2 regions of the Kitasatospora sp. NPDC001119 genome follow, and region 2 is predicted to be linked to the other one. Evidence: riboswitches for the same ligand, from Rfam matches in the RefSeq annotation. Region 2 holds a riboswitch; the other holds the start of a gene.
What was found. Region 2 has a riboswitch for cobalamin ahead of ACWDD9_RS18765 (ribonucleoside-diphosphate reductase subunit alpha). Riboswitches for the same ligand answer to the same signal wherever they lie in the genome.
Positions count from the first base shown of each region.

Region 1: linked by a shared signal. The riboswitch ahead of metE (5-methyltetrahydropteroyltriglutamate--homocysteine S-methyltransferase) and the one ahead of ACWDD9_RS18765 (ribonucleoside-diphosphate reductase subunit alpha) in region 2 are both predicted to bind cobalamin.

Region 1 is NZ_JBSFKI010000032.1:529-5,725, forward strand. Features, by position in the region: partial or broken gene metE (5-methyltetrahydropteroyltriglutamate--homocysteine S-methyltransferase) at 1-1,596, opposite strand, end outside; cobalamin riboswitch at 1,778-1,981, opposite strand; gene ACWDD9_RS32185 (hypothetical protein) at 2,081-2,398, opposite strand; gene ACWDD9_RS32190 (ECF transporter S component) at 2,417-3,301, opposite strand; gene ACWDD9_RS32195 (ABC transporter ATP-binding protein) at 3,298-4,941, opposite strand; gene ACWDD9_RS32200 (CbiQ family ECF transporter T component) at 4,938-5,197, opposite strand, start outside.
Region 2 is NZ_JBSFKI010000014.1:5,210-10,406, reverse strand. Features, by position in the region: gene ACWDD9_RS18770 (ribonucleotide-diphosphate reductase subunit beta) at 1-106, opposite strand, end outside; gene ACWDD9_RS18765 (ribonucleoside-diphosphate reductase subunit alpha) at 127-2,538, opposite strand; cobalamin riboswitch at 2,732-2,888, opposite strand; gene ACWDD9_RS18760 (glycosyltransferase family 39 protein) at 2,938-4,629, opposite strand; gene ACWDD9_RS18755 (glycoside hydrolase family 26 protein) at 4,629-5,197, opposite strand, start outside.

The DNA.
Region 1 (5,197 bases), on a different contig from region 2:
CACGTACCGGGTGCCGTAGGACTGCACCCAGCCGTGCCGGGTGGCCAGGTAGCCGGTGAGCTGCTCGGCGAAGTACTGGACCATGTCGTTGCGCTCGGGCTCGCCGTGCACCAGGACGTCCAGTCCGGCCTTCTCCTGGTACGCGATGACCTCGCGGACCTCGGCCTCCATCCGCTCCCGGTACGTGGCGCCGTCGATCCGACCGGCCGTCAGGTCGGCCCGGGCGACGCGCAGTTCGGTGGTCTGCGGGAAGGAGCCGATGGTGGTGGTCGGCAGCAGCGGCAGGCCGAGCCGGGCGCGCTGGGCCTCGGCCCGCTGCGGGTAGGCCTGGGCGCGGCGGGCGTCCGCGTCGGTGACGGCGGCGATCCGGGCGCGCACCGCCGGGTCGCGGGTGATCGGCGAGCCCGCGCGGGAGGCCAGGTCGGCCCGGTTGGCCGCGAGGTCGGCGGCGATCGCGCCGGTGCCCTCGCGCAGGCCGCGGGCGAGCAGCGCCGCCTCGGTGGCCTTCTGCTTGGCGAAGGCCAGCCAGCGGGCGATCTGCGGGTCGATGTCGCGTTCGAGGGTGGCGTCGATCGGCACGTGCAGCAGGGAGCAGGACGGCGCGACGTCGACGGTGTCGGCGAGGCCCAGCAGGGTCGCCAGGGTCGTGAGGGACTTCTCCAGGTCGTTGATCCAGATGTTGCGCCCGTCGATCACCCCCGCCACCAGTCGCTTGCCGGGCAGGCCGCCGGCGGCGGCGAGGTCCTCCAGGTTGGCGGCGGCCGGCCCGGTGAAGTCCAGTGCCAGGCCCTCGATCGGGGCCTTCGCCAGGACCGGCAGGGCGTCGCCGAGCCGGTCGAAGTAGCTGGCGACCAGCAGCTTGGGCCGGTCGGTGAGGGCGCCCAGCTCGCGGTAGGCGCGGGCGGCGGCGTTGAGCTCGGCCGGGGTGCGGTCCTGGACCAGCGCGGGCTCGTCCAGCTGCACCCAGTCGGCGCCGGCGGCGCGCAACCCGGCCAGCAGCTCCGCGTAGACGGGCAGCAGCCGGTCCAGCAGGGTGATCGGCTGGAAGTCGGCGGCCACCCCGGGCGCCGGCTTGGCGAGCAGCAGGTAGGTGACCGGCCCGACCAGCACCGGCCGGGCCGCGTGGCCGAGCAGCAGCGCCTCGCGCAGCTCGCCCACCGCCTTGGCCGGGTTCGCCGTGAACACCGTGTCCGGCCCCAACTCCGGCACCAGGTAATGGTAGTTGGTGTCGAACCACTTGGTCATCTCCAGCGGGGCGACGTCCTGGTTGCCGCGCGCCATGGCGAAGTACCCGTCCAGCGGGTCGGCTTCGACGGCGGCCCGGTGCCGGGGCGGGATCGCGCCGACGGCGACGGTGGTGTCCAGCACGTGGTCGTAGAGCGAGAAGTCACCGGTCGGGACCTCTTCGACGCCGGAGTCGGCGAGCTGCTGCCAGTTCCCCCGGCGCAGGTCGGCGGCGGTCGCCAGCAACACCTCGGCGGTGACCGAGCCCTTCCAGTAGCCCTCGATGGCCTTCTTGAGCTCCCGGCCCCGGCCCTGGCGGGGGTAGCCGTACGCGGTGGCGACGCTCGCCGCGGCTGCGGACTTCGTGGTCAAGGGACTCTCCTTCGCGAGTCTGTTCTCCTCAGGTACCCGGAGACGGCACGAGGGCGCGAAGGGATGACGTACCCGGCGGCGGCCGTCACGGGAACGTACGGGCCTGGTCCGCCTGGTATGGTCGCCGACCCGCCCACGAGGTCACCGGATAGCCGCGCGCGGGTCGTCCGCGGGCGGGCAGTGGCAGGTCTTCGGACTCGCGGGCGCGTCCGTCCCGTGAAGGGCGGACACCTACTGGCCGTCGCTTCCCAGACCCGTCCCGGGTCCAGTGCGTATGACGGCGGTCGTTCCCACTCACCGCTGCGGGGCAGTCCCGGACTGGCCAGTCGAAAGGCGTCACCGGGTTCCCTCTTGCGACGCCCTGCCTGGCGGACAGGGCGAACCAGCTGCACCGTCAGCTTAGGGGCAAAACACCGGGCCCGGCGCGGGAATCTCGGAACCCGTCCGGATGGTGGGACGCCACCACGGCTCGCGGGGCCGGTGGTCAGGTCCGCGTCGGGGTGTCCGGCGTGCCGGGCAGGGCGGCGCGGATGTCCGCGAGCAGTCCGGTCAGGCCGCGTCCCGGCCCCAGCCGGGCGTCCAGTCGCGCGCGCTGGTCGGCGGGGATGCCCGCCAGTAGCCGTTCGGCTTCGCCCAGCAGCCGCCGTCCCCGCTGGAGGTCTGACCTCATCCTGGCGACCTGCGCCTGCGCCCCGCCCAGCTGGCGGCGGGCGGATTCCAGTGCGGCGTGCTGTTCCGGGGTCAGGACGACGACGACGACCCCGTCCAGCGTCATCGTCCGGTGCTTCGCGGGCTTGGGCACGATGGTCGGCCTTTCGGTTCAGGGGTGCGCCGGGCCGGTGGGCCGCGCGGCGGTCGGCGGCCCCGCCGTGGTGTCCGGGCCGGGCGTGGCGTCCTGGCCGGATGGGGCGTGCGGGCCGGGCGGGGCCTCGAAGCGCACCGTGGGCTCGAAGTTGGCGCGGCGGGCCGCGCGGCGGAAGACGGTGAGGACGGCCGGCCCGACGACGAGCACGGCGGTGAAGGTGGTGACGGCGCGGCCGGTGTCCCAGCCGAGCGAGGTGGCCAGGTCGAACAGCAGGTAGCGGTGCCACTGCTCGGTGAAGGGCAGGCCCGGCAGGTAGGCGATCGAGCTGTTCGGGTCGGTGGAGAACGGCCAGAAGGAGAGGTTCAGCAGGAAGCCGAAGAGGTAGCCGGAGAACGCCCCGTACCCGGCCAGCAGCGGCACCTCCCAGCGCCGCCCGGCCCCCGGCAGCAGTCCGGCGAGCATGCCGACGAAGGCGCAGCCGAACATCTGGTACGGCATCCAGGGGCCGACGCCGCCGGTGAGCAGCGCGGAGGCGAACAGCGAGGTGCAGCCGAGGGTGAAGCCGAAGCCGGGGCCGAAGACCCGGCCGGCCAGCACCAGGATGAAGAAGACCGTCTCCACTCCGGCGGTCCCGGCGCCGAGCGGGCGGAGTCCGGCGTTGACGGCGGACAGGACGCCGAGCATGGCGAGGGCCTTGGCGTCGATGCCGCCCGCGGAGATCTCCGCGACGACGACGGCGAGCACCAGGACCAGCAGGGCGCCGAAGATCAGCGGCGGGGCGTAGTTGGAGCCGAACCGCCCGGGCGCGACGACGAACGGCCAGGTGAAGGCCACCAGCCCGATGAAGGCGGCCAGGGCGACGACGACGCGGGCCCGGCCGGGGATCCGGACGGCGGTCACCGGGCGGCCTCCACCGCTTCCACGGCCGCCGCGACCTGACGTGCCGTCAGGTAGCCGAGCGGGGCGAGGATCTTGGCGGTCTGCGGGGCGAAGGTGGGCGAGGCGACGATGACCTCGGCGGTGGGCCCGTCGGCGACGATCTCGCCCTCGGCCATCACCACGACGCGGTCGGCGGCGGAGGCGACGAACTCGACGTCGTGGGTGGAGACGACGACCGTACGGCCTTCGGCGGCGAGGGCGTCCACGATGCCGGTGAGCGCCTCCTTCGCCTGGTAGTCGAGCCCCCGGGTGGGTTCGTCCAGCAGCACGACCCTTGGTGCGGCGGCGAGTTGGATCGCCAGGACGAGGGCCAGCTTCTGCCCCTCGGAGAGGTCCCGGGGGTGGGTGCCGTCCGGGATCCCGGGAGCCAGGCGGTCGAGGACCTGCCGTGCGGTCGGCCCGCCGACGCCGTCGGCTTCGAGGTCGCTCTGGGCGAGTTCCTGGGCGACCGTCTCCAGGTACAGCAGGTCGGTGGGGGTCTGCGGGACGAGCCCGACCAGCTGCCGGGCCCGGGCCGCGGGCAGCCGCTTGGGGTCCGCGGCCGGGCCGCCCCCGGCGCCGGTGACCTTCACGCTACCGCCCTGGCGGGGCCCGGAGCCCTGGAGCGCCCACAGGAGCGAGGACTTGCCGGAGCCGTTGCGGCCCATCAGCGCCGTGACCTCGCCCGCCCGCAGCTCCAGCCGGACGTCCCGGACGGCGGCCACCGGCCCGTACCGGACGACGACCCCCGTCGCCTCCAGCACCGGTTCCCCCGCCACCGCTGCCCGGCGCGGCGGGGGAACCGGCAGGTCCGTGAGCCGCTCCCGCAGCGGCGCGGCGGCCCGGCGGGCGTCCCGGACGGACAGCGGCAGCGGCCGCCAGCCGGCCAGTCGGCCGAGGTCGACGACGGGCGGCGCGATCGCGGTGTCCCGGAAGACCTCGGCCGGGGGGCCGTGCACGACCGTCCCGTCGCCGGGCAGGTAGGCGACCCGGTCGGCGTACTGGACGACCCGCTCCAGGCGGTGCTCGGCCAACAGGACGGTCACGCCGAGGTCGTGGACCAGCCGGGTGATCGCGGCCAGCACCTCCTCGGCGGCGGTCGGGTCGAGCGCGGAGGTCGGCTCGTCCAGCACCAGGACGCGCGGATGCGCGGTGAGCACCGAGCCGATGGCGACGCGCTGCTGCTGGCCGCCGGAGAGCTCGTACAGGGCCCGGTGGCGCAGGTCGGCCAGGCCGAGCAGGTCCAGGGTCTCCTCGACGCGCTTGCGCATGGTCTCCGACGGGATCGCCAACTGCTCCATGACGTACGCCAGTTCCTCCTCCACCGTGTCGGTGGTGAAGCCGGCCAGCGGGTCCTGCCCGACCACGCCGACCACGTCGGCGAGTTCGCGCGGCGGGTGGTGGGCGGTGTCGCGGCCGTCCACGGTGACCCGACCGCGCAGGGTGCCGCCGGTGAAGTGCGGCACCAGGCCGTTGACGGCGCCGAGCAGGGTCGACTTGCCGACACCGGTGCGGCCGACCACCAGGCAGAGCTCGCCCTCCGGGATGTGCAGGTCGACGTCGCGCAGGACGGGCGTGCTCTCGCCGTCGTACACCACGCCGACCCGGTCGAATCGGATCACGTGCTCACCTCGGAGGTCGTGCGGTCGGTGCGGTCGGTGGGGGCGGCGTCGGGACGTGCGGCCGGGCGCGGCCCCGGCCCGGCGGCGGGTCCGGGCGTCCGGCCGGGCGGCGGCGAGACGATACCGGCCGCCCCCGCCAGCAGCAGGGCGAGCACCGGGACGAGCGGCAGAGGCGGCCAAGTCAGCGGGTACAGCGACGGGTTGAGGTCGGTGGCGTCGTAGCCGACGGTGGCGAACAGCAGCACGGCGGCGGTCA
Region 2 (5,197 bases):
CCTCCTCGACGGTCCAGGTGTTCTTGATCGCGTCCCGGTACCGGTCGTAGAACGACGGGTAGCGCATCGGGCGCAGGGTCAGCTCGAAGCCGGGGTCGAGCAGCATCTTGCGGTCTTCGGGGGTGGTCACTGGCAGGCCTCGCAGGACTCGGGGTTCTCCAGGGAGCAGGCGATGGCGGCTTCCTGCTCCGGGGTGAGGGAGGGGGTGTTCACGGGCACCGGCGCCGGCGCGGCGGCACGGGCGGTGCCGGACGCGGCCTGGGCGATGCGGGTGGCCGGGCGCGAACGCAGGTAGTAGGTGGTCTTCAGACCCACCTTCCACGCGTAGGCGTACATCGAGCTGAGCTTGCCGATGGTCGGCGCCGCCATGAACAGGTTCAGGGACTGGCTCTGGTCCAGGTACGGCATACGGGCCGCGGCCAGGTCGATCAGCGCGCGCTGCGGCAGCTCCCAGGCCGTCCGGTACAGCGAACGGACCCCGGCGGGCAGCCAGTTCAGGTCCTGGACGGAGCCGTTGGCGTCGCGCAGGGCGTCGCGGGTCTGCTGGTCCCAGACGCCGAGCTCCTTGAGCTCGCGCACCAGGTACGGGTTGACCTGGAGGAACTCGCCGGACAGCGTCTCGCGCTTGAACAGGTTGGACACCTGCGGCTCGATGCACTCGTACACGCCGGCGATGGACGCGATGGTCGCGGTCGGCGCGATGGCCAGCAGCAGCGAGTTGCGCAGGCCGGTCTCGGCGATCCGGGCGCGCAGCGCCGTCCAGCGGTCGGCCCACTGCGGGGCGGCCGTCGGGAAGTGGTCGATGTGCAGCTCGCCGCGGGCGGCGCGGGTCTCGCCGTACGCCTCGTGGCGGCCGAGCTGCTCGGCCAGGTCGGCGGAGCGCTCGTACGCGGTGAGCATGATGCGCTCGGCGATCAGCGTGGACAGGCGGGCGGCCTCGGCGGAGTCGAAGTCGATCCGCAGCTTGAAGAAGACGTCCTGGAGGCCCATCACGCCGAGGCCGACCGGCCGCCAGCGGGAGTTGGAGGTGCCGGCCTCGGTGGTCGGGTAGAAGTTGATGTCCACCACGCGGTCGAGGAACGTCACGGCCGTGCGGACGGTGGCGTCGAGGCGCTCCCAGTCCATGGCGCCGAGCAGGTCGTCGACCGTGGCACCGGGGGCCACGTGGGCGCCGAGGTTGACCGAGCCGAGGTTGCAGACGGCGGTCTCGGAGTCGTCCGTGACCTCCAGGATCTCCGTGCACAGGTTGGAGGAGTGCACGGTGCGGCCCGGCAGGGCGGTCTGGTTGGCGGCGCGGTTGGAGGCGTCCTTGAAGGTCATCCAGCCGTTGCCGGTCTGCGCCAGGGTGCGCATCATGCGGGCGTACAGGGTCTGCGCCGGGATGGTGCGGACGGCCTTGCCGGCCAGCTCGGCCTTGCGGTAGGCCTCGTCGAAGTCGGCGCCCCACAGGTCGACCAGCTCCGGCACGTCGGCCGGGGAGAACAGCGACCAGTCCTGGTTGGCGTTGACCCGGCGCATGAACTCGTCCGGGATCCAGTGCGCCAGGTTGAGGTTGTGGGTGCGGCGGGCCTCTTCGCCGGTGTTGTCGCGGAGCTCCAGGAACTCCTCGATGTCGGCGTGCCAGGTCTCCAGGTAGACGCAGGCCGCGCCCTTGCGGCGGCCGCCCTGGTTGACGGCGGCGACCGAGGAGTCGAGGGTGCGCAGGAACGGCACGATGCCGTTGGACTTGCCGTTGGTGCCGCGGATCAGGCTGCCGCGCGAGCGGATGCGCGAGTAGGACAGGCCGATGCCGCCGGCGTGCTTGGACAGGCGGGCGATCTGCGCGTAGCGGTTGTAGATCGAGTCCAGGTTGTCCAGCGGCGAGTCGAGCAGGTAGCAGCTCGACATCTGCGGGTGCCGGGTGCCGGAGTTGAACAGCGTCGGCGAGGAGGTCAGGTACTCCAGGCGGCTCATCAGGCCGTACAGCTCGGCCACCTCGCGCACCGACTGCTCGCTGTCGCCGACCGCCAGGCCGCAGGCGACGCGGAGCAGGAAGTGCTGCGGGGTCTCGATCACCTTGCGGGTGATCGGGTGGCGCAGCAGGTAGCGGGACTGCACGGTGCGCAGGCCGAAGTACTCGAAGCGGTCGTCGCCGGCGGTGTCGATCAGCGCGTCCAGGGCGGCGGCGTGCTTGGCGACGAAGTCCGCGGTGGTGTCGCCGATCAGGCCCTCGGTGTGGCCGACGGCGATCGAGGCGGAGAAGGACACCGAGCCCTGGCTGTTCGCCTCGTCGACGATCTCCAGCGCGAGCAGGCGGGCGGCCAGCTTCGAGTACTGGGGGTCCTCGGCGATCATCGACGCGGCGGCGTCCACGGCCAGCCCGCGCAGCTCGGCGAAGTCCGAGCCGGCGTGGCGGCCGCGCAGCGCGGCGGCGGCGACATGGCCGGGGTCGACCTCGGTGAGGTCGGTGCTGCGGTCGGTGAGCAGCCGCAGCAGCGCGCCCCCGGGGTCGGAGACCGTCGGGTCGGTGAAGGCGGTACCGGAGCCCTGGGCGGGCAGGGTGGCTGAGGCAGCGGTGGTCAAGGCGCTCTCTCCTGGCGGCGATCGGCGGCGGTGCTCGGGGGGCCACCGGGCCGATCTGGGCAGGGGAGCACGGCGCGAACGCAAAAAAGCGTCGCGCGAGGTGACTCCCCGGCCCGCCCGCGAGGCCCGGAGGGGTACTGCTGGTGCCGGCGCGGCCTCTGCGGGAGGGCCGTGGCGCACGCCGTCGGCAGGTACTCGGACTCGCGGGGTGCGGCTGCTGGAGCCGCCCGCTCACCGCTGCGGGGCAGTCCCGGATTCGCACCGGGTTCCCCTGCATCGACAGCAGAAGCGAGCATACATGTTGTGCCGCCGGACTGCGGCGGCACCATATGTTGTGCCTGTCGTGTCGCGGATGTGCGTGGGCCGGGCGGCCGGTCAGTGCTTCAGATAGACCTTGTACGTGCTCGAATCGCCGGTCGGCGAGGTGAATTGGGCGACCAGCCGGTAGTGTCCGGCGGCGCCCAGGGCCTCGCCCAGGGCCCGGTCGGTGGCCCTCGGCGCGGTGCTGTCGAGGACGACCATGGTGAACCAGCCGTCCCGGATCGCGGCGACGCTGCCGTCGTCGCCGTGGTGCTCGACGCCGGCCCCGTCGCGGTAGTCCGTGCCGGCGCGCGCGGAGACCCACTGCTCGGGCTTGGAGACGCCGCCGAGGTAGTACTCGGCGAGTCCGTCGACCTCGGTGAGGTAGCGGCCCTGGGGCTCCGTGTGGACCCGCAGGACGGCCAGCAGGCGGCCGGAGTCGGGCCCGTTCTGGTAGCGCAGCGCGGACTGCTCCAGGCCGAGGGCGAGCAGGGCGACCCAGACCAGGATGCCGAGCTGGGGGTGGCGGAAGTGGGCGCCGACCAGCCGGGTCAGGCCGACCCCGGCGAGCGGGGCGGCCAGCAGCATGCCGTAGCCGAGATGGCGGAACAGCGCGCCGGAGGTGCCGGTCCACAGGTGGGCGGCGGGGACCAGCAGGGCGGTGGCGGTCAGGACGGCCCCGAGCAGGGCGCGCCGGCCCCGGGTGGTGGGGAGGGGCTCCTTCTCCGGCGCGTCGTGCTCGGGCATCTGTTCGCGGCGCGCGTAGGCGATGGTGCCGGCCACCGCGAGGACGGTGAACAGGCCGGCCCACTGGAGCGTGCCGAGCAGGACCGAGCCGGCCGAGCCGGGGGCGTTGCCGCGCGAGGGCGACCACCCGGCGACCTTGCCGAGGGTGCCGTACGGGAGCAGCAGGACGAGGGTGCCGAGGGCCGTCAGCAGTGAGCGCAGGGCGGCCGGGCCCACCCGGTGGTACGGCCGGGCGCAGGCGAAGGCGAGGGCCACCAGGGCGGGGACGGCGAAGGCCGCGGAGTAGGCCGTGGCGCAGGCCAGCGCCGTGGGCGGGGCGGCGAGCAGGGCCAGGGCCGGATGGCGGCCTGCCGTGAACACCGTGGTCCAGGCCGCGAGGGCGACCAGCAGGACGGCGAGGGACTCGGGCGCGGCGTAGAAGCCGACCACCACGGTGGACTGGAGGACGGCGTACCCGGCGATGGCGCAGATGGCGACCCGCTCGTTGAACAGCCGCCGGGTCAGCGAGTACAGCAGGACCGTGGTGAGCAGCGCGAAGCCGAGGCTGAGCAGCCGGGTGCCCCAGATGCCGTTGGCGTCGGCGGCGGCGCCGGCCAGCGGCGGGTAGAGCCAGGGCGAGCCGTGCACCCGGTCGACCAGGTCGGTGGTGACCGGGGTGCCGTGCAGCAGGTGGGCCAGCTGCTGGCGGCCGGCGACCATGGCGGCGGCCTCGTCGGGGTGCGCGGCGGCCAGCAGGCGCAGCGAGAGGGCGGCCTGGACGGTGAGGACGGCGCCCAGCAGCCCGCGGGCGATCCAGCGGCGCCGGGGGCTGGTGCCCGGGTCCCAGCCGATCGCGGGGACCCGCGGGATGGTGTACGGGGCCAGCTCGACGCCGTCGGGGTTGTCGACCGCCACGGCGGGGCGCGGACCGTCGGGGCTGTCCACCGCCACGGCGCCGGGCCCGTCCGGGTCCGGCTCGGCGGCCGGGTCGTGGGCGGAGCGGCCGTGCGGGACGGGGGAGAACTCGGACTCAGTGCTCATCAGGGGTTCCGGATGTCGAAGCCGTAACGGGGGTCGGACACGCGCTGCTTGAACGCGGCGAGGGTGTCCGGCACGGCCTCGACCCGCCAGTCCGCCCGCTTGACGATGTTGAACCAGACGAAGCCGACGATGTCGTCGTGCGCCTCCAGCCCGGAGAACAGCTGGTCGATGTCCGCGTGCTGGCGCTTGCCCTGCTCGGAGGCGGTCTCGCTGATGAAGAAGGGCTTCTGGGAGAAGCCGCGGATCTCGGCCATGGTCGGGCCGTAGAGCGCGTCGAAGGTCTTGGGCCCGGTCTTGGTGAAGTAGCCGGTCATGCCGGCCCAGTCGACGTAGGTGTCGCCGGGGTAGTACGGCTCCAGGCGGGTGTTGGGCGCGGGGTCGGTGATGTTGGGGCTCCAGACCCAGATCACGTTGGTGGCGCCGGCCTGGTCGAAGAGGTCGTGGACGTGGCGCCAGGCGGCCACGAAGTCCTCGGGGGTGGCGGCCTGACGGCCCCACGGGTACCAGTCGCCGTTCATCTCGTGGGCGATGCTGACGGCGATCGGCAGGTTGAACTTGGCCACGGCCT